DNA from 4 places in the Paenibacillus sp. FSL H8-0048 genome. Region 4 is predicted to be linked to each of the others. Evidence: predicted binding sites of a transcription regulator. Region 4 holds the regulator's gene; each other region holds the start of a gene.

What was found. The regulator Rex, encoded in region 4, represses fermentation and respiration genes when NADH is low (regulators of the CRP and FNR family bind a similar motif). The targets are predictions, from matches to a motif close to TTGTGAAATATTTCACAA.
Region 1: adhE (bifunctional acetaldehyde-CoA/alcohol dehydrogenase) is a predicted target of Rex. The motif match lies at 3,145-3,162, and genes of this name have one in related genera.
Region 2: nirB (nitrite reductase large subunit NirB) is a predicted target of Rex. The motif match lies at 2,762-2,779, and genes of this name have one in related genera.
Region 3: NSU18_RS10805 (flavocytochrome c) is a predicted target of Rex. The motif match lies at 3,012-3,029, and genes of this name have one in related genera.

Annotation. Positions count from the first base shown of each region.
Region 1 is NZ_JBBODF010000001.1:7,055,073-7,060,483, reverse strand. It holds gene pflB (formate C-acetyltransferase) at 1-186, opposite strand, end outside; gene adhE (bifunctional acetaldehyde-CoA/alcohol dehydrogenase) at 448-3,069, opposite strand; gene NSU18_RS30470 (GNAT family N-acetyltransferase) at 3,546-4,070, opposite strand; gene NSU18_RS30465 (alpha/beta hydrolase) at 4,060-4,890, opposite strand; gene NSU18_RS30460 (Crp/Fnr family transcriptional regulator) at 5,316-5,411, shown strand, end outside.
Region 2 is NZ_JBBODF010000001.1:7,034,343-7,039,753, reverse strand. It holds gene nirD (nitrite reductase small subunit NirD) at 1-205, opposite strand, end outside; gene nirB (nitrite reductase large subunit NirB) at 231-2,657, opposite strand; gene NSU18_RS30360 (hypothetical protein) at 2,926-3,546, opposite strand; gene ric (iron-sulfur cluster repair di-iron protein) at 3,745-4,440, opposite strand; gene NSU18_RS30350 (helix-turn-helix transcriptional regulator) at 4,667-4,891, shown strand; gene NSU18_RS30345 (DUF6773 family protein) at 4,869-5,312, shown strand.
Region 3 is NZ_JBBODF010000001.1:2,493,302-2,498,712, forward strand. It holds gene dcuS (DcuS/MalK family sensor histidine kinase) at 1-1,009, opposite strand, end outside; gene NSU18_RS10800 (FMN-binding protein) at 1,175-1,534, opposite strand; gene NSU18_RS10805 (flavocytochrome c) at 1,560-2,990, opposite strand; gene NSU18_RS10810 (hypothetical protein) at 3,175-3,633, shown strand; gene NSU18_RS10815 (response regulator) at 3,761-4,480, opposite strand; partial or broken gene NSU18_RS10820 (DUF4291 domain-containing protein) at 4,811-5,380, opposite strand.
Region 4 is NZ_JBBODF010000001.1:7,301,960-7,307,370, forward strand. It holds gene dinG (ATP-dependent DNA helicase DinG) at 1-2,243, shown strand, start outside; gene NSU18_RS31695 (redox-sensing transcriptional repressor Rex) at 2,382-3,032, shown strand; gene NSU18_RS31700 (amidohydrolase) at 3,022-4,323, shown strand; gene NSU18_RS31705 (cell wall elongation regulator TseB-like domain-containing protein) at 4,353-4,874, shown strand; gene NSU18_RS31710 (aminoglycoside adenylyltransferase domain-containing protein) at 5,112-5,411, shown strand, end outside.

The DNA.
Region 1 (5,411 bases), 250 kb from region 4:
GGAGATAATCTTCCACAGTTCAGTAGTATTGCTGGTAGGACCTACGAGGAAATCTTCATTTCCTTCATAAGGCTTGATGTTCTTGGCAATAAAGTTATTAACGTCAACTTTCTTGGACCATGTACCTTTTGTGAAATTTCTCCAGCCAGACTTAACCTCTTGTACTTCTTTTTCAATCACCGACATGCTAAATCCCTCCATTTATATTTAGTATATTTGTAGAGATCGCGGGCTTGAAGGTTGATCCCGTGTCTCGTGATCCCATGAGCTATGGTTGTTATAAAATTCACAATCGCATCTTCATAACCGGGACCGTTGTTTATATAAACATTTTAGTTTATTTTCTGAAAAAGGACTGTGACAAATATCACTCTTTCGGTGATATTTGTCACTTCCATCCAGTCCCATATTAACCTTTAACCTTATTCTTTGTCAGGCAATCGTTACTTAGTTATCGAATTTTCCGTAGAATGCGTTGCGGTATACATCAGCAAGCTCGGATACCAGCGGCATTTTAGGGTTGGCAGTTGTACATTGGTCTTCAAATGCACGGTCAGCCAGATAGTCTACACGGGATTCGAAGTCCTTAGGATCGAAGCCAAGCGCCGAGAAGGATTCTTCGATACCGAGTTTTTTGTTCATATCGCGGATTGCATTGATCAGGCTTGTTACGCCTTCTTCGGTAGTGCGTGCAGGCAATCCCAGAATACGGGCAATCTCAGCATAGCGTTCGTCAGCTACAAAGTGAGAATATTTAGGGAACGAAGCGAACTTCGTAGGCTTCTTGGCATTGTAACGGATAACATGCGGCATCAGGATTGCATTGGTGCGGCCATGTGCGGTGTGATACTGTCCGCCCCATTTGTGCGCCAAGCTGTGGTTAATCCCCAGGAATGCATTGGCAAAAGCCATACCGGCAAGTGTCGATGCGTTGTGCATTTTCTCACGGGCCAGCTTGTCGCCTTGCAGTGCGGATTTCTCCAGCCACTGGAATACCAGTTGAATGGCTTTGATTGCCAGACCATCGGAATAGTCACTGGCCATTACTGATACATAAGCTTCAATAGCATGTGTCAATACGTCCATACCTGTATCGGCAACAGCGGTTTTAGGCAAGCTGTATACAAACTCAGGATCGATAATAGCTACGTCTGGAGTCAGCTCATAGTCAGCCAGCGGATACTTAGTATTATTCCCCGTTGTTTTATCTGTGATAACTGCGAACGAGGTTACTTCGGAACCTGTACCGGAAGTTGTAGGAATCGCAACGAATTTCGCTTTGTTGCCAAGCTTAGGGAATTTGTATACCCGTTTGCGGATATCCATGAACTTCTGCTTCAGACCATTGAAGTCTGCATCCGGATGTTCGTAGAACAGCCACATGCCCTTGGCAGCATCCATTGGGGAACCGCCCCCGAGTGCGATGATGCAGTCCGGCTGGAATCTGTTCATCATAGCTGTACCTTTTTCCACTGTAGTAGTCGACGGATCAGGTTCAACTTCCGAGAACACTTCGATTGCTACAGGAGTCTGGCGTTGACGCAGATAGTGCTCAACTCTTTCTACATATCCCAGCTTCACCATCACAGGGTCAGTGATAATAGCTACGCGTGTAATATCAGGCATTTTGGCCAGGTACTGAGTGGACCCCTTCTCGAAGTAAATCTTGTCAGGTACTTTAAACCATTGCATATTCACGGTACGACGGTTCACCCTTTTCACGTTGATCAGATTGATGGCAGTCACGTTCTGCGATACCGAGTTGCGTCCGTAAGATCCGCAGCCAAGTGTCAATGAAGGGATATTGGTGTTGTAAATATCGCCGATTGCGCCATGTGTAGATGGCGAGTTGACGAGAATACGTCCGGTCTGCAGACGGTTGGAGAACTTCATGATGACTTCTTCATTATTGGAATGGATAGCTGAGCTGTGGCCCATGCCGCCAAATTCAACGATTTGAGCTGCGCGTTCGATACCCTGGTCAGCATTCTTCACTTTGTAGCAAGCCAGAACCGGGCTCAGCTTCTCAGCAGACAATGGATATTTAGTACCTACGCCTTCAAGCTCAGCTACCAGGATCTTCGTTCCGGCCGGAACCTGAATGCCGCACATTTCAGCGATCTTCACAGCCGATTGGCCAACGATAGCCGGGTTAACCGCACATTTCTCTACGTTCATTGCGCCGCTGGTCAGCTTGGCAGCTTCTTCTTTGTTAACGAAGTAACAGCCGTTCGCAATCATTTTCTTCTTCACTTGATCGAAGATGGCTTCTTCAATGATGACTGCCTGCTCGGAAGCACAGATCATACCATTATCAAAAGTCTTCGACAGGATAAGGTCTGTTACAGCCTGATCAATGTCAGCACTCTTCTCAATGAAGGCAGGCACGTTACCAGGACCTACGCCGAGTGCCGGCTTGCCGCAGCTGTAAGCTGCCTTGACCATTGCCGATCCGCCGGTTGCCAGAATCAGTGCAACGTCCGGATTGTTCATCAATGCGTTTGTTTTGTCCATCGTAGGAAGCTCAATCCATTGGATGAAGTTCTCAGGTGCGCCGGCTGCTACGCCTGCATCATGCAGAATTTTGGCTGCTGCCGCACTGCACTCTTGCGCTGACGGGTGGAAACCGAATATAATAGGGTTACGTGTCTTAGCGGAAATCAAAGCTTTAAACATCGTGGTGGATGTTGGGTTGGTTACCGGTGTGATACCCATAATGATTCCGACTGGTTCAGCAATCTTCTGGAAGCTGTCATAAGCGTTATCCTCAATAACGCCTACAGTCTTGTCGTACTTAATTCCGTGCCAGATATATTCAGTGGAGAAGATGTTCTTCGTGATTTTGTCTTCGTATACTCCGCGTCCTGTTTCTTCAACTGCCAGTTTTGCCAGGTACATATGCTTGTCGAGTCCGGCCAGCGCCATTGCATGAACGATTGTGTTTGTCTGCTCTTGGTCCAGGCCCATGAACGCTTCGTGGGCTTTCTTTGCTTTATCCACCAAAACCTGAATATACTCTTCAGCGGTGGTTTGTTTCACTTGGGCGGCGACTTCGTTTTTAACTGCCATCTCCCTCGTCCTCCTGTCAATTTTTAGGTTGTTTCTTTCTATACATTTATCTTAGCACATCCTTTTCACCTTGTATAGTGAAATCTTTCACAAAGTTTAAAGTTTTTTTTGAGTTGTTTTCAAAGCGCTTTCATTCGATCATTTACCGGTATCTTTTCCATATTATATGTATTATTTAATTAATATTTGTCTAATCTGCGAACGCAATACGGCCAGTTGTAGCGTTGATGACCCATCTCAACCTTATGAAGCCGGGTGGGTTTCAGTAATTCTGCTCATGAATGCCAAGCCGTCACTTCGGCTCATCCGGCACTCTTCTATAGAATAACTCTGACAGGGTGAATATAAATATAAATCTCTTTATGTCCATTTGTATGGATTTTTTCTGCTAAATAAAAACCAGCCCACACAAACTTCCCGCGTTAGACTGGTTTTATAGTGTTTCATCCTGAGCATATTGCGCCGGACGGCTTATATTAGCTGTAAATCCCTCTAAAAACCGGAATTTCTTTCTCCATAATAAAATCATCCATGACGAATCCATTGCCGATATCCGCCATTTGCTCCCGTAGGATACGGAAGCCTTTTTTCTTATATACCACAATACTGGATTCGTTGTCACGATTGACTGTCAGCCAGATATGAGTCAGATTACGGTCCTCACACAGCTTCTCCAGGAAGGCCAACGCTTGACTGGCATAGCTGCGCCCCCTGTACTCCTTGCCGATATAGAACTTACTCAAAAAGAGCTTGCCATCTTCTTCTCTGGCCGACATATATCCGGCAATAGAGCCATCGCCATTATGGATCAAGTAATATTCGTAGCCCTGATGATGGATTTGATCCGTTATCGCGGGAGCCGATTGGAACTTTTCAATCATGTAATCAATCTGCTCGATGGTAATAATGGAGACATAATATTCTTGCCATATTTCTGCAGCCAATCGGGCAACCTCAGCGGTTTCTTCCGCTGTAGTCACTTGTAGAAATCTAAGCTCCATAATATGTACCCGCTTTTCCTGGGGCTCGGGTATACCCTTGCAATTGCAGCCATGAGCCACAGGCATCCGTCCAAGTCTTAGTGTGCGGCTCTTCAGGGGCTAGGCCCAGACCGTGTACGCCGTGTGCATAGATATGCAGATCGAATGGAACCTTATGACGGCTAAGCCCTGCAGCAAACAACAGGCTGTTCTCTACCGGGACATAATCATCATCCGAGGTATGCCAGAGGAACGTTGGCGGCGTGTCCGGGGTTACCTGGAACTCGCTGCTGAGCTTAAGCGACAACTCTGCACCGGGAACAGCTCCCAGCAGATTCTCCTTCGAGCCCTGATGTGTAACCCCTTCGGTCATCGAGATGACCGGGTAGCATAGAATCAGGCGGTCAGGACGGCTGGATAGCCGCTCCAATGGCTCCGGGTGATCAGGATTGCCCAGATCATAAGATACCCCGGCGGTAGAAGCGAGATGTCCACCTGCCGAGAAGCCCATAATGCCGAGACGGTCCGGGTCAATGCCGAATTCGTCCGCGCGGAAGCGGATCGTACGCAGCGCCCGTTGCGCATCCTGGAGCGCACTCGGGTATTGATAAGGCGCTACACGGTAGCGCAGTACGAAGGCGGAGATGCCCAGCGTATTCAGCCACTCCGCAACAGGACCGCCTTCATGGTCGGCTCGCATGGCGTACCCGCCTCCCGGACAGACCAGCACAGCAGCATTCCCCTTGCCTTCCACTAAATAAGGTGTAATCGCAGGCTGATCCTCTTCGCTGGTTCCCAGCGCTCCTGGCACCCCTTTAGGCCATAGCAACAACGTTTCCATTATCATCCCTCAAGCTTTCCTTCTATAAATAGAATAGATAATAGAGGAAAAAGTTCCTCAAGGGCCATTCTATCAAGCTCTTACAATTCATGCAATCCGGATATCACCAGATCCGCTGCAAGGCTGATGGATTGAACTTCAGGCATTTGTACGGACATCATTACCCTGCGGGAAACCAAAAAAGCAGCTCCCTCTCGAGAATTATCCAGAACAGAGGGGGAGCTGCTATAATATCCTATAACACAGGAACAGGAACTCTTTTCAGGGCAAAAACGTAAGCAATCTCACACAAATGAAGTGAAAATTATCACAATGTTAAAAATTCGACACTTTTAAGGGAAAATTTTTACCCATAAAGAGGAATTTCAAGGTATAATTAATTTAAAATTTACTGAAAAACTGAGGGAATAAAGGGGATGTCGATTATGATAAAGGAACATTATAATGTTATCGAAGCCCGCGGCAATACAAACTGTTTCTCCGAGCAGAACTTTAACCGCCTGCTGGTCACCATGAAGGAA
Region 2 (5,411 bases), 270 kb from region 4:
GATCATATAAATAATAGCCTGATACGATTCCTTCTGCGAGCGGACCGCCCTTCGGATGGGGACTGTGGTTGCGTACCGCATAGACTGCGCCGTTCGATGTACGGAATATCGCTAATTCGACCTCTCCCGCATGAACTACCCGGCCGATCTGCAGCATGAAATCTTCCACTGCGCCTATCGTATATTCCCGATTGCTCCGTTCCATTATGCTCTCTCCCTCTCCCTTTAGACTATACCTGTGTCTCTTCGAACAGCGCGGTGCGGGTGTTTTTGTCATCCAGCATTTTCCGCCAAGGATCACTCACCTGGGCCAGAGCAAAGTCAATACGTGCCGCAAGCTCTTTACGGTTGTCGTCATTACCCATAACCACGGTCTGGATCTGCTCAAGACCCATCCGCTCTACCCATTCGGAGGTTCTCTCCAGATAATTACCGGTCTCACGGTAGTACTGGATGACAGCGGAGCAGACCTCAACCAGTTCCTCGTCGGTCTTCACCTTGCAGAAGGCATCTGCGATGCGCGGCTTAATCCCGCCGTTACCGCCGATGAACACTTCCCAGCCGCCGTCGTTGCCGACAATCCCAATATCCTTCGTGCAGGATTCTGCACAGTTACGCGGACAACCGTTAACCGCCATCTTGAACTTGGCCGGCATATCCAGCCGCTCATATTTACGCTCAAGCATAGCGCCCATGCCCATGGAATCCTGTGTACCGAAGCGGCAGAACTGCGAGCCCACGCAAGTTTTGACCGTACGCAACGACTTGGCATAACCATAGCCGGACGGCATATCCAGCTCCTCCCATACCTTAGGTACATCTTCTTTTTTGACACCGATCAGGTCAAGGCGTTGTCCGCCCGTTACCTTCACAACCTTCACATCATACTTCAGGGACACATCGGCAATCCGCTTCAAATCCTCAGGAGTGGTCACCCCGCCATACATCCGCGGGATAACGGTATAAGTTCCGTCCTTCTGAATATTGGCGCTCATCCGTTCATTGACGAACCGGGATTCCTTCTCGTCCTCATGAGTGTCAGGGTAGATCATCCCCAGATAATAGTTCACTGCCGGGCGGCATTTGGAACAGCCTTCTGCCTGCTTCCAGTCCAGGACATGCATGACTTCCTTGGTGGTCCGGAGGCCTTTTGCCGTAATCTCGGCTACGATCTCATCCCGGCTAAGCGAGGTGCAGCTGCAGATTCCCTGCTTGGCGCTCTGCTGGAAGCTGTCTCCGAGAACGAATTGCAGAATCTGCTCCACCACCGGCTTACAGCCGCCGCAGGAGCGGGTTGCACCCGTGCAGGCTTTGATCTCATCCACCGTAGTGAAGCCGTTCTCCGTAACAGCATCCACAATCGCTTTTTTGGTTACGCCGTTACAGCCGCAGACGATTTCTTCATCAGCCATCGCTTCAACGGACATCCCCTTCTTGGCTCCTCCTCCGCCGCAGCAGCTTGTGCCCATAACCTCATCATAGATTTCATTCGTCATCTCTGTGCTGTTTTTCACAAGCTTCTGCAGGTTCGCAGATTCCGTTACATCACCGAACAGAACGGCACCGACAATCACATTATCCTTAAGCAAAATCTTCTTGTAGGTTCGCTTCCATTCATCCTTGGCAGAAATAACGGTATGCTCCGGCGTTTCGGTGAATTCACCGGCGGAGAATACATCTACCCCGGAAATTTTGAGCTTGGTTGCTACAACCGATCCTTCGTAACCTGGAGTCTGTACACCTGACAGATGCTTGGCGAGAACCATGCCCTGCTCGAATAGCGGTGCAACGAGTCCGTAGCAGGTTCCCCGGTGCTCTGTACATTCGCCGACAGAATACACATCTGCCATAGAAGTCTGCATATAATCGTCAACTACGATCCCGCGGTTAACAGTGATTCCGCTGTCCTTCGCAAGCTGGACATTCGGCTTGATTCCCACAGCCATTACTACAAACTCTGCCGGCAGCACACTGCCGTCACTGAAGCGCAGACCGGTAACCCGTTCTTCGCCGGTCAATTCAACCGTCTGCTTGCCCATGGCGAATTTCACACCTTGTCGTGTAAGCTCTGCCTGTAGCATTGAAGAAGCGGTGCGGTCCAGCTGACGCTCCATCAGATCCTCCAGCAGATGCACAACGGTAACATCCATGCCCAGATTGACCAGGCCCTTCGCCGCTTCAAGACCCAGCAGTCCTCCGCCGATAACAGCCGCCGTGCGGTACTGCTTCGCCGCTGCCAGCATCGCATCGCAGTCCGCGATATCGCGGAAGCCGACTACCCCATCCTTAGTGCTGCCGGGTACGGGTAGAATGAAAGAATTCGAGCCTGTTGCAATAATTGCTTTATCGTAAGGAACCGCCAGTCCATTATCGGTCAATATTACTTTGTTCTGTTCATCGATCCGGGTAACCGTTGTGCCGGTATGCAGTGTAATATGATTATCTTCATACCACCCGAGATCATTGAGAATGATGTCTTCAATCGTTTTGCTGCCTTCAAGTACATAGGACAACATAATCCGGTTATAGTTGGGATGCGGCTCACTGCCGAAGACAGTAATATCATAAGCGCCGCCCAGCTTCAGAATCTGCTCAATAGTGCCTACTCCCGCCATGCCATTCCCAATCAGCACTAACTTTTCTCTTTCCGCTGCCACTGGTAGACCCTCCTTCTGAAATTCTGATTTCTTCAATAACTTTACCTGATAGAGAAATTATACTGTCCCCCATTCCATGGCAAGTGTGACCACAGTCACACCTTATGTGAATTTTTTCACACAAGTGGAGGCGAGTTCGCAGTCCTTATGCTGGACAACTTATGGCGTGAAGCATAGAGATTTATTATTCAAAAAAACGGATACCCATGCAGTTTCGCACAGATATCCGTTCATCGGGTACACACTCTCACTCATTTACTTCATTCGCTTATTTCAGTACCAGAGAAATCTCCAGCTTGTCCTGCGGACTGAGCTTCATGTCCACACCATTGCCGAGCAGCCCTTTGTCGTTGACCTTCAGTCTCCATTCCTCGCTGCTGAGCGGGGTATATTCCATTACAGTAAGAACGGTACGGTTATCCTCAGCAAGCCGGACCATACCGCTATTCTTGAGCAGTCCCTTGACGGACATATCCTGCATGAAAGAAAGCACATGCGAATGTGTCAGCTCCGGCTGCTCACTCCCCCCGTTCACCGTGATGATGACAGGCTGAAACAGCTTTCCGGTTCCGGCAGGCCCTGCTGACATCGTAATGGCTGAACCCGGCTCCAGGGCCGTATTCAGCTCTTGAACCTTCTTGCCGTTCACCTGAATCTCCCAGCTCATATCCTCACCCAGGGAGACCTTGTTCACCTCAAGAATACTAGTTCCATCCGCTGAAAAAGTAACAACGCCGCTCTTCTTGAACAGCTCTATTAATGAATTTCCGGGTACGTAAGCTTCGTTAAGCAATCTGGCCGAGCTCCCGGCCATTTCGCTGTCCCCTACCTTAACCGAAAAGGTTAATCCCTGGCCCCCGTTACTGCTGCCGCCATTCCCTGATCCCAAGCCACAACCGCTTGCCGCGGCCAGCAAGAGAAGGCACAGCATTAAGCGAATCCATTTCGTGGACATCCCACGGCACCGCCTTCATATGTATTTTCCCAGACTCTTTAAGGATAACGCATAGAGGAAGGGTTCTCAAATCATTTCTCCCGGTATATAAAGTAAAAAGCCCCCGAAGGGACTTTTACCTTGCAGCAGATTCTATTGATAACGCAGGAACAGGATGTTGTTCTCCAGATGCACATGCTCAAAGGTCATGCCTTCCAGCTCTTCAAGACGGGCATAGGTCAGACGATAAGTCGTGCAGGCATGTGCGGGCGGTGTGTAGTCATTAGTAACTCTGCGCAGCTCACGCAGAATCTCTCCGGCCCCGTCATGCTCGGCTTCCAGATTATGCAGCAATCCGCGCAGCTCAGCAAGTCCTTCTTCGCTCGGGTTCTGAGTGTAAGCCAGCATCTTAGGGAATTCGCTCTCTTCTTCCTTCGCCGTATGCTGCAGCAGCTCTTCACGCAGCATATTGAACAGGCGGTGCATTTCTCCCAGATGCGGTGAATCCTCACCGTGAACGCGGAACACCTTGGTTACATTCTGGCTGATTAGCGGAAGCTCTTCACGCAGGTAACGGTGATGCTTGTTCACAATATAATCCACCAGCTCCTCTGACGAAGCCTCGTTCCATGAGGTATCCTCTTCCAGCACCGGATGCTGTTCCTGCAGCTTGTTCAGCTCCTGTACCATTGCTGCCGGATCAAGACCCTTCTCGGCCGCAGCTTCAGCCAGCGGCTTGGCACCTCCGCAGCAGAAATCGATCCGCTGTGCTTTGAAATAATCTGCAGCTTTGGGGAACTGCAGGACAATATCTCTGACCATTGCTTCCGGGGTGAACCCGGGATGAATTGTTGTATCGTTTAATTGATTGGACGCCATGTTGGCCCCTCCTCAGGTTAAGATGTAGGTTTGTGCTGCTTTTCACTTCTACACCTTATCACTGGCCTTTGGCCAAACTTGTGATTGTACGCACTGAATATAACAAATTTTAATGAACGTGAAATTTCAGTATCCCAATGTTAAATATACTAGACATTTTGTTTTATATATTTTACAATATGCGTGAGGTGAGGGAATGGGGAAAAACTTAAGGCTCAAAGCCTCCAGAGCGGCAAAAGACATGTCGCAAAAACAACTCGCAGATGCCGTGGGGGTCACAAGGCAGACGATTATCGCGATTGAGAACGGTGATTACAACCCCACCCTGAGGCTGTGCATTGACATTTGTGAAACACTTGGGAAGACACTGGATCAACTATTTTGGGAGGGAACGAAGGATGAGCAGAACGAACCTGGATGAGAGACAACTGCAGAAGCGTCACAAGGCGGGGAATCAGGCATTTCTTTTGATGGCATTCTTGTTGCTGGCAGACATGGGGCTGCAAAACTACGGAATGAAGTGGCTGGAGTATCCGCTTAGCAATTACACAATCTTCATGCTGGGTGTGGGTTCCTATCTGGTACGGCTGATCTGGAGCGGTGCGTATGTAGGACCTGACGGCAGGCAGAGCGGAATAGGCGGGAAAAGCATAGCCGGTGCAGTACTGGCCATTGTGGTGGCGGCCTGTATTCTTATTGTTACCTTCGTGAATCCAACCGCCCAATCCGCAGCTAACGGCGGTGCGAACGGGACGGTAATACTAATCATTTCTGTTACAGCAGGACTGGTCATCTTAAGCACTGTGTACTTGATCCGGCGTAGGAATAACCGGGCGGAGTAGAGCGGTTAATATCAGGAAATCCAAACTGGGCAGCGGCCGGAAGTCCAAATGTTCACCGCAGTGACGACCTCGCTTCAAGTTCAAGTCTTTTTTCGAGTT
Region 3 (5,411 bases), 4.8 Mb from region 4:
CGGAGCGCAGCGCTTCTGCATAGACCGAGACTCCCGACAGCTTCTCCGCCAGCACAGCCAGCTCGGTCTCATCCCGGAAGGTGGCAATTGCGCCAACGATGTTCCCGTTCACCCGGACTGGCAGGCTGTTCACCAATAGAGAGCTGTCTCCCAGCTCCAGCTCCTGGTCCTGTATCCCCTCTCCCTCAGCCAATACCCGCTCCAGCCCCAGCTCCGGCCAAAACTCGGCAATCTGCCGGTTCATGGCGCTCCCGCCAATCCCCGCTGCCCGCAAAAGCCGCTGCGCCTCCATATTAAGGATGGTAATCCGCGCCTGCTGGTCTACGGCAATAATTCCCTCCCGCGTGGATTCCAGCATCGCACTGCGTTCCTGGAGCAGCTTGGAGATATCCTCCGGCTCCATCCCGAACACCATCCGCTTGATCTGGGCCGCCAGAATGAATGCTCCTCCCGCTCCAAGCAAGGCTCCCGAGACCAGAATCGCAATGATCGTCCACTCATTCAGCAGGACCAGCCGCTCGACCCGCTCCAGGGACAGACCGGCAATGACCACACCCACCTGATGCCCCCGGTTGTTATAGACCGGCACGAAGCCGCGCAGGGATCTGCCCAGCGGACCGGCCCCTTCGGAGATGCTCTCCCCTCCGCGCAGCGATATCTCCTGACCGCCTCCCGCAAAGGGCAGACCGACCAGCGAAGCATCCGGATGGGAATAGCGGATTCCCTTCATATCTGTCACGACCACGAACATAATATCATTGCGGCGGGCGATTCTTGAGGTGTAGTCCTGAATCTCCTTGCTGTTGCCCTCACTGAGTCCCTCAGAGACCAGCGGAATCAAGGCGATGGTACGGGCAATCGTAATCGCCTTATCCTCCAGCGCCTGCCGGGTCTGCGGAATAATCTGATTGCGGAAAATAAAATATAAAATCAGCAATACCAGCAGCACAACGGCAGAAACCATGACGGCGATCATTGTGCGCAGACTGTAGCTTTTTTTCCTGGCCACTTGCGTGATGACCTCCCTTCGTATCCTATTCCCTTCGAACTATATTAGTTGAGCCTGAGTTTGTAAAGCTACTCCTCAGGATCGCTTCGTAGGGGATAGACGAATGAAGCAAGCCCAGCCGTTCTGCCGGAGACAGGAGGGCTGGGCTTGCTGATTGGATGATAGCTACTGCTTCTTGGCCTGTTCCAGCGCCTGGGTCACCGCTTCAATAATCCCGCCGCTGGAGCCGGAAGCCCCGGAGAGGGCGTCTACGCCTTCTGTGGTTTGCTTTTCAATAATTTCAGGAATTGTATTCTCCACAGCCGCATCGATCATCGCCTGCGTCTCCTTGTGCTCTTCTACGGTAATGGCGTCGATCTTCTCATCCTTGATTTCTACCGCCACTTTAATATCACTCTTGACTCCTTTGCCTGTTCCATCATATGTCCCGTCCACATACTTGCCGGAAGATGAAGAGCATCCCGCCGTAAGTACTGTAGCAGCCGCAAGGGCAGAGAACAGCAAGGTTTTTGTCCACTTCTGCATGAGTAATTCCTCCTTCTGAAAGTTCCTATTTCTTCAGTGCCTTCACAGCTTCATCTGCAGCAATCCGCCCGAAGGTGATGATGTCTGCCAATGCATTACCGCCCAGACGGTTCGCACCATGAACCCCGCCTGTAACTTCGCCTGCTGCATACAGTCCGGCAATGACCTGATCCTTGGTATCCAGCACCTGAGCCTGCGGATTAATCGCTACGCCGCCCATTGTATGGTGAATTCCTGGTGTTATCTGAATTGCATAGTACTTGCCTTGTTCAAAAGAAAGCTCCAGATCCGGCCGTTCAAACTCTGTATCCTTGCCGGAAGCAACAAAGCCATTATACGTATTCAGTGTATCCGCCAGTGCTTTGCCGTCTACCCCAATCTGGGCCGCCAATTCTTCAGGAGTCGCCGCTTCTTTGACCAGATCCATTCCAAAGTAGACTTCGGTCGCTTTCAGGTTCGCACGCAGCTCATCATTGAAGATCAGATAAGCCACCTTGCCCGGCTGGGCCAGAATATTCTGGGACACGACATCGCGGGTCAGCAGCTCATTCGTGAACCGTTTGCCGTCGGTGTTGACCAGAATTGCCCCGTCTCCGCGCACGCCTTCGGTGATCAGCACGCCTTGACCCGGGATAGTGGTCGGATGAATCTGAATCTCCTTCATGTCTACCAGCTTGGCGCCGATCTTCTCTGCCATCGTTGTACCATCGCCGGTTGCGCCCGGATGGTTAGTGGTGGAGAACCCTTCCAGCTTCGGCTGGTAGCCCTTGATCATCTCCATATTGGCTCCGAAGCCTCCGGCGGCCAGAATCACGGATTTGGCATTGATCGTGTACTCCTTGCCTTCCTTGTCGGTCACCTTCACTCCGGTAACTACACCTTCATCATTCTTGACGATCTCTTTGGCTGTCGTTTGCATTCTTACATCAATCTTCTCATCCTGCAGCTTCTTCTTCAGCGCAACGACGATGAAGTTCCCGGCCGCCTCGCCGCCCTTCGGACGGTGAATCCGGTTCACGCTTGCCCCGCCTGCGCGTCCCACTTCAGACAGCTCGGCTCCATTCTCCTTCAGCCACTCCACGGAAGCCGCCGCACCGTTCGTAAGCGTTCTGACCAGATCCGGGTTATTGAGATTCTTGCCGCCCTTCATAGTATCCTCGAAATGCAGCTCCGGACTGTCTGTGATACCAGCCGCTGCCTGATAAGGTGTTCCTGCCGCATTCAGCCCGCCTTCCGCACGGACGGTGTTGCCGCCAAGCATTGGCATTTTCTCAATCAGAATGACCTTGGCTCCCTGGCTATGTGCTTCAAGCGCTGCAGTCATCCCCGCTCCGCCGCCGCCGATAATTACGATGTCCGTAGACTCCCCTTTGGTGCTGTTACAGGCAGGCAATACCACCAGACTTGCCAGCAGCAACCCTTTGCCCAGCAGACTTCCCCATCTCTTTCTGTTCATTCTGTTCTCCTCCAATTGTCATTGTGCATATTTTCACAATCATCATAACCTGAAGGAGCCCCGACTAGAATATTTAGTAATTAAAGAAATGATAAAGTAAATAAAGGTAGTGAATTTGCTTGAATGTGGTTATAGATTTATAATTGGAGCTTATACAACCGTATCACTAGGAGGAGCAGAAACTATGGAAAAAAGCGAAAAATATTGGCTGGCCGGTGCTGTTCTGGCTGTAGCCGGTGTCTCCCTGATGAGCTACACTGCAAGCCGCTATACTTCATTTAAAAGAGTAGTTGCCCGAACCATCCGTCTGGAAGATATCGCTGCACTGGAAATTACCCGCCTGTCTTCTGTTCCCGGTGAACAGAAGGATATTGTGATCACCGAGCCGGAAGCGATTAAGCGGATCTACGATGATTTCTCCGGTGTCCGCCTGATGAAATCCGCCCGCAATGTGAGCACAGACAACAAGTACAGCTATTACCTTACCATCGTCCAGGCCGACCGGAAGCAGCGGTTCGACATTATTTTGAAGGGCAAGCATCACATGATTATCTATGACAATGACATGAACAACCCGCACCTGGTAGCCTATAAAATAATTAACGAGTTCAGTCCGCTGGCTCTGCAGCAGGCCTTCGATTGATTCTGCGCACGCTTATGTAAGGCATAGCTTAATAACCTTCACAGCTAATGTGACGGCTATATGGAGTCATGGAACGCCTGAGGCAGCCTCGGGACACCGTGACTCCGTTTTATTTTATAGAGAAAGCTTATAGATATTTACGGATAAGTTCATGCCCTTCAGGTTTCACCTTATACATATACACCGGCCTGCCTACCGCCCCGTAGCTTAGCTCCATTTCCAGAATACCTGCCTCCGTCAGAAAAGCCAGATATTTGCGGACCGAGATCCGCGAGATGGGCGCATGGCTGCTGATATCCTCCGTGGAGAACACAGGGCTCTCCAGCCGGTTAATCGTGCTCCAGATGCTCTCCAGTGTGCCTTCGGCAAGTCCCTTGGGCAGCGGCAGGGCAGCGCTCTTCTCCTCTTCCGTCCCGAGCGAATGCCGCAGCAGCTTATCCAGCTGCTCCTGGCTGAGATGCTCCTTGTGCATCAGCTTATAATCTTCACGATACGCCGACAAGGCCGCCTGAAACCGGGCAAACTCGAACGGCTTGATCAAATAATCCACAGCCCCGTTCTGCAGCGCCTTGCGGATGCTGGCATTGTCACTGGCGGCGGAGATCACAATGATATCCACCTTGCTCCCCTGCTCCCGCAGAGCAGAGAGCAGCTGCAGTCCGCTGACCCGCGGCATATATATATCCAGCAGCACCAGATCTACCTGCTCCTTCTCCAGCATAGTCATCGCCTCATCTCCTGTCGCCGCCCAGCCCGCATACTCAAAGCCCGCAACCTGCTCCAGATAATGCCGGTTAAACTTCGCCACCATCGGGTCATCCTCTACGATCAACACTCTAATGTTCATGGGTTCTCCTTGTCTTTTGTGCAATTACAGTATATTGATTGAACTAATGATTTTAGGTTTAGGGATTGGCCGTGACTCCAGAGAAGTTTTGGACTTCTGGCCGCTGTTGTCCCCAGATTTCTTGATTTTATACGCTCTTAGAGGTAGAAATCCGGTGACTGCTGTTGCTTACGAAGTGAGCTTTCCTGCGGAAAGCTTTTAGGCGGTCGCTACCGCTCCTCCAGTTCCAAAATTCCCCTCCGCCACTTCCCCTTAACTTAAATTTCTAAACTTGCCCAAACATTAATAACTTTCACTTTTCTAGCCCCTAAAATGAAAACTATAAGAATTTTACATACGTATCCTTAAAGTTCTTTGAATAGCATCCTCCACATAGTACGGAGTCTCCTTCGGCAGCAGATCCGCGCTGAACTTCCCGGATTGTATCGCCTCTCTGGTATCGATTACAAACTCAGTAATATCATTGATTTCTACTATCCATTCGTGGATGTATTTATGCACCATATCGCCCCTGAGACCTAACTGAATGGCTCTTCGCGGCAATTTGTTCCCATGGATATCTCTATCCGGGTCCCATTGGCATCTCACTTGGGAAGCTTGTAACTTCGTCTGCCACTCCTCTTGGGAAGCATACAAGTCAGGGTCATATGAGGACAGGACTACCTATGACAAAATATGATTGAAGCCCTCTCTCGTGATATCAATCGCCAACATCCGCTCCTGGTCTGTTTTGGTCCCCCACCCTGACCGGTACATCATCCACAAGAAAGAAGGCTTGATCCAGGTCATTCTATCTATTTTAAAAGATGGCCCGAATTGCCCAAGCTCTAGCACCTCATCTGCAATTTTATGATTATATGCTTGATACACGCGGACTGTTTGCTTGTTGTAATGGGCCATGATTATTTTGTCTGCTTGGCAGTTCTCATTT
Region 4 (5,411 bases):
AAGGAGAGCTGAGCTTCTACCGCCAGCTTGCGCTGGCTGTGGGGGACTGGGCGGAGCTGGCTACGCCCCGGGAGGAAGGAAGCGTCAATCCGCTGGATAATATTACCTTTGAAGAGTATATGGAAGAGGTAACCCTGCGGCTGAAGGCTGTTCTTCCCCAGTATGAGAGCCGTGAAGCCCAGGAGCTGATGATCCATGAGGTCATTACAGCGCTTGAGCAGGACAAGCATCTGCTGATTGAAGCGGGAACCGGCACCGGTAAATCGCTGGGTTATTTGCTTCCGGCCATCTACCATAGTGTGAAAAGTGATCAGAAGGTGATGGTCAGCACTCATACCATTAACCTTCAGGACCAGCTGCGTGAGCGGGATATTCCGCTCTTGACCAGCGTTGTGCCGTTCCCGTTCAAGGCCTCCATCTTTAAGGGAAGAGGGCACTATTTGTGTCTTCGCAAGTTCGAGCATAGAATGAACAAAAAGGACTTTACAAGTCCAAGAGAAGAGGCTCTTACCGCTGCACAAATGCTCGTATGGCTAACCCAGACGACAACCGGCGATGATGAGGAGCTTAACTTAAGCGGACGGGGCGGCGATTTCTGGGAGACTGTAGCCAGTGATACCGACTCCTGCCTGGGACGCGCCTGTCCCTGGTTCCGCAAATGCTATTACCACCGCGCTAAGCATGAAGCCGGGATCTCCGATGTAGTGGTCACCAATCACTCCAAGCTGTTCGCAGATGTCAAAGCCGGGCATCAGCTTCTTCCGGCTTATGACCACCTTGTTATTGATGAAGCCCATCATTTGGAGGATATTGCTGGCAAGCATCTTGGTATGCAGATGAAATATTTCACATTCGCCCATACCCTCACCCGTCTCTACAAGGATAGCCGGAGCGGGCAGCTGCCTGCCCTCCGTCAGAGTCTGCAGTCTTCAGGCAGTGAGCAGGCCTCCGAATGGAGCGGTGTGATCGACCGGATCTACCCCGATCTTCTGACGGTGAAGGAATCCTGGGATGCGCTCAGCGACCGGCTCTTCAGCCTGCTGCCCGAGCGCAGCGATGCCGGAGCCGGTGAAGCAGGCCAGCTGGTGGCGCGCCTGCAGCCGGGCAAGAAGCCGAAGGATTGGGAGGAGCTGGCCGCCCTTGAGAATACACTGAACCTCAGTCTAAGCGACATTATCCGCAAGGGTGACAAAATGCTCAGTGAGATGCGTGACACGGACAGCCAATCCTCCTCGGACAGTCTTGTGACTGATATCGGCGGGTTATTCAAGGATCTGGCATCCATTAGAGAGCAGATCCGCTTTTTCATGAGTCTGAACGATGAGAATATCGTGTATTGGCTGGAGGGAAGCGGTAATTATAAGGGGAAGTCTCTGCAAATGTATGCTGTTCCCGTTGATGTCAGTACCCAGCTCAGGGAGCTGTTCTTCGACAAGAAGAAGAGTATCATCCTGACCTCGGCCACCTTATCCGTGGATAAGTCCTTCCAGTTTATGATCGATAACCTGGGTCTTGGTGAAGCTGCGGAGCAGGGTCGTCTGATGACAGCGCTGCTTCCGTCACCGTTCAAATACAGGGAGCAGGCTCTGCTGGTTATTCCCCGCGACTTCCCGAGCGTCAAGGGAAGCATAGGGGATGCCCGCTTTGTGGACACCCTCGTTCACTCTCTTGCCGAGACTGCTGTAACCACGCGGGGGCGGATGCTGGTGTTGTTCACCTCCTATAAGATGCTTCGGCAGGTCTATGATCCGCTGAAGGAGGCGCTTGCCTCCCAGGATATCGCGGTGCTCGGACAAGGTGTGGAAGGCGGCAGCCGGAGCAAGCTGATCCGCCGCTTCCAGGACAGCCCGGCCTCGGTCCTGCTGGGTACCAGCAGTTTCTGGGAAGGGGTGGATATCCCCGGAGAAGCATTGACCTGTCTGGCGATTGTCAGACTGCCGTTCCAGCCGCCGAATCACCCGCTGGCAGAAGCGAAGTCGGAGCTGCTTCAGGCACAGAAGAAGAACCCGTTCATGAAGCTGTCCGTGCCGCAGGCTGTCATCCGCTTCAAGCAGGGCTTCGGGCGGCTGGTCCGCACGGCGCAGGACCGGGGCATCGTAATTGTGTACGATACCAGAGTCATTGAATCGCATTACGGAAAGTACTTCCTGTATTCACTCCCCGGTCCCAAGATGGAGCATATGCTCACCGAGCAGATGGTCCCGAGAATTACCGAATGGCTGGAGGACGGCGGGGTTTCCTAATTCATCTGCTATTGCTATTATTAATAAGTCATGATAAACCTGAAGATCCGTTCCCGCCCTGTCCTGCCGCTCCGGCAGGCGGGGGGCACGGTTGCTATAATTGTAAGGGTCTAACACAACTTTTAAGGAGGAGAATACATGAAATCGGATAAAATATCGGAGGCCGTCGTGCGCAGGCTCCCAGTGTACCTGCGTTTCCTGAACGATCTCCAAAAACGTGAAATTTCCACAGTCTCTTCTCAGGAGCTGGGCCAGAAGCTTGATCTGAATCCCGCCCAGATCCGTAAGGACCTCGCTTATTTCGGTGATTTCGGCCGAAAGGGCATCGGCTACGATGTATCCTATCTGATTGAGAAGATCCGCCATATTCTCAAGCTTGATCAGCAAATTAATGTTGCACTGGTTGGAGCCGGTAATCTCGGTCATGCCTTGTCTAACTATAACGCTTACTTGAAGGATACGATGAAGATTACTGCGATCTTCGATGCCTACCCGCCGAAGGTGGGCCAGCAGATCAACTCGCTGGTTGTGCAGCCGATGGAGGAGCTGAGCGATACCATCCGCTCCCAGGGCATCCGGATCGGGATTATTACCGTACCTGACAGCGAAGCCCAGAATGTAGCTGATATTCTTGTGGACTCCGGCATCGAGGCGATTCTGAACTTCGCACCGGTTATTCTCAAGACGCCTGCCAATATCCGGATTCATGCCGCAGATTTCACCACAGATCTGCAGAGCCTGGCCTATTATTTGCATGATGGAAAGGATGAGGCTGAAGATGAGCAGTAAGATCACGATAATCAAGAACGGGCACTTTCTGGTTCCGGGCAGCGATAAGCCGGTTCTGAGCGGGTATATGACCCTGGAGAATGATCTGATTACTTACATAGGTGAAGCTGAGCCGGTAGTGGAGGCTGGCGCCCAGGTCGTAGACGGCAGCCGTCTGCTGTTCATGCCGGGACTGGTCAATACCCATGGACATACGGCCATGTCGCTGCTGCGCGGATACGGCGATGATATGGTGCTTCAGACTTGGCTGCAGGAGAAGATGTGGCCGATGGAAGAGAAATTCACTGGTGATGATGTATATTGGGGAACCTCTTTGTCCGTGCTGGAAATGCTGAAGGGCGGCACAACCACCTTCCTCGATATGTATGATCATATGGACCGTGTTGCGGAAGTAACAGAGCAATCCGGTATTCGAGCGGTGCTAATGCGCGGCGTGATTGGGCTGTGTCCGGAAGAGGTGCAGCAGGCGAAGCTCGCTGAAGCGGTTGCTTTTGCCCGTAACTGGCACGGCAAGGCTGACGGCAGAATCACTACCATGCTCTCGCCGCACGCCCCGTACACCTGTCCTCCAGAGTTTTTCATGAAGTTCGTGGAGGCTGCGCACGATCTGGATCTGCCGATGCATACCCATATGTCCGAGACGCGCCATGAAGTGGAGCAGAACGTGGCCGACTACGGTCTTCGTCCAGTCGCGCATCTGGAGAAGCTGGGAATGTTCACCCGTCCTTCGCTCATTGCCCACGGGGTTCATCTGAACGATGAGGAGATCGGGATTCTGGCCCGCTATAATGTTGGTGTGTCGCATAATCCCGGCAGTAACCTGAAGCTGGCCAGCGGGGTTGCACGTGTTCCTGAGCTGCTGAGAGCCGGGGTTAAGGTCTCCCTGGGTACAGACGGCGCTGCTAGTAACAATAACCTGGATATGTTTGAAGAGATGAGGCTGGCGGCTCTGATCCATAAAGGCGTAAGCGGTGATCCTACAGCCGTACCGGCTCCTGAGGCGCTGCTGATGGCTACGGAGTACGGGGCGCAGTCTGTTTTCCTGAGCGGGGTAGGCCGGCTTGCAGCAGGGATGAAGGCCGACTTCATCGCGCTGGATATTGATCAGCCTCATCTGCTGCCGCATACCGATCTGCTCTCCCATGCCGTCTATTCGGCAAGCGCCAAGGATGTAGAGCATGTATGGGTGAACGGCCAGCAGGTAGTGAAGCATGGACAATGCCTGACACTGGATGAAGAAGCTATCCGCCGCAAAGCACAGGAGACGTTCGAGAGCCTGCTTAAACGGTAATTCAGGGGAACGGGAAAGGAAACAGTGTGGTGAAGAAGAAGAGGAGAAAATGGATCTGGCTGGGGATTACCGTGGTGCTGCTCCTTCTGTTCGGACTAAGCCAGTTCTATGCCTACATTATGAAGGACCAGTGGAACGAGCGGAGTGAAGCCAAGGAGCTGGCCCGGGCGCGAGCCGGACTGACAGAGGTAACCAAGGCCCAGAAATCCGTCTGGAATGACAATGAGATCTACTGGGTGCTGACCGGTAAAAATGAAGCGGGGACCGAGCTGATGGTGTGGGTCCGTTTCACCTTGGAGGGCAAGCCTGCCGGAGGCGACAACGGCCTGTATGCCGAAGAGCTGAGCAAAGGCACCTCGGAAGAGAAGATGCGCGAAATCATAGCCGCACAGCTGCCGGACGTTAAGATTGAACGGCTGCTGCCCGGTGTATATAACGGGGAATATGCCTGGCAGCTATTTTACAAAAAAGACGGGCGATTCTATTACAACTTTTACCGCTTCAAGGATGGCAGCGCCATCGGTGAGGGGTACAGTCTGCCTAACCGCTAAGCTAAGGACTCAGCGGCAGAAATACATTGCGGGGGAACGGATGATCTGTTCTTCCGTTTTTTTGTATCCATCATGTTGAAAATAATCTGGAGCTGTTCTTGGACTGGTGGCAGACGCGGAACTGTGGCTAAATGGAGATATATGGTTTGAGATACATCGATGAATATACTTGAATTGATATACTTATTGTATACCTCGAATGCTATCGCCAACATACATAAATGTCTCTCAAGGAGGATGATTGAATTGGAAGTTTTAGCATATTTGGATCAGGCAGTGGATTTGTTTAAGGAAGAGCTGGGGGAGAATCTGTCGGGGATTTATCTGCACGGCTCCCTGGCGATGGGTTGTTTTCACCCGGATTCAAGCGATATTGATCTGCTGATTGTCGTAGAGGACAAGCTGCCAGCAGAGGTCAGTCAAAGACTTGCCGGGCGTATCGTAGCCTTTCATGACAGTCTGCTGAATAAGCGCGGAGTTGAACTGTCTATCGTCCTGAAGACATACCTGCACAATTTCGTGTATCCTACGCCGTTT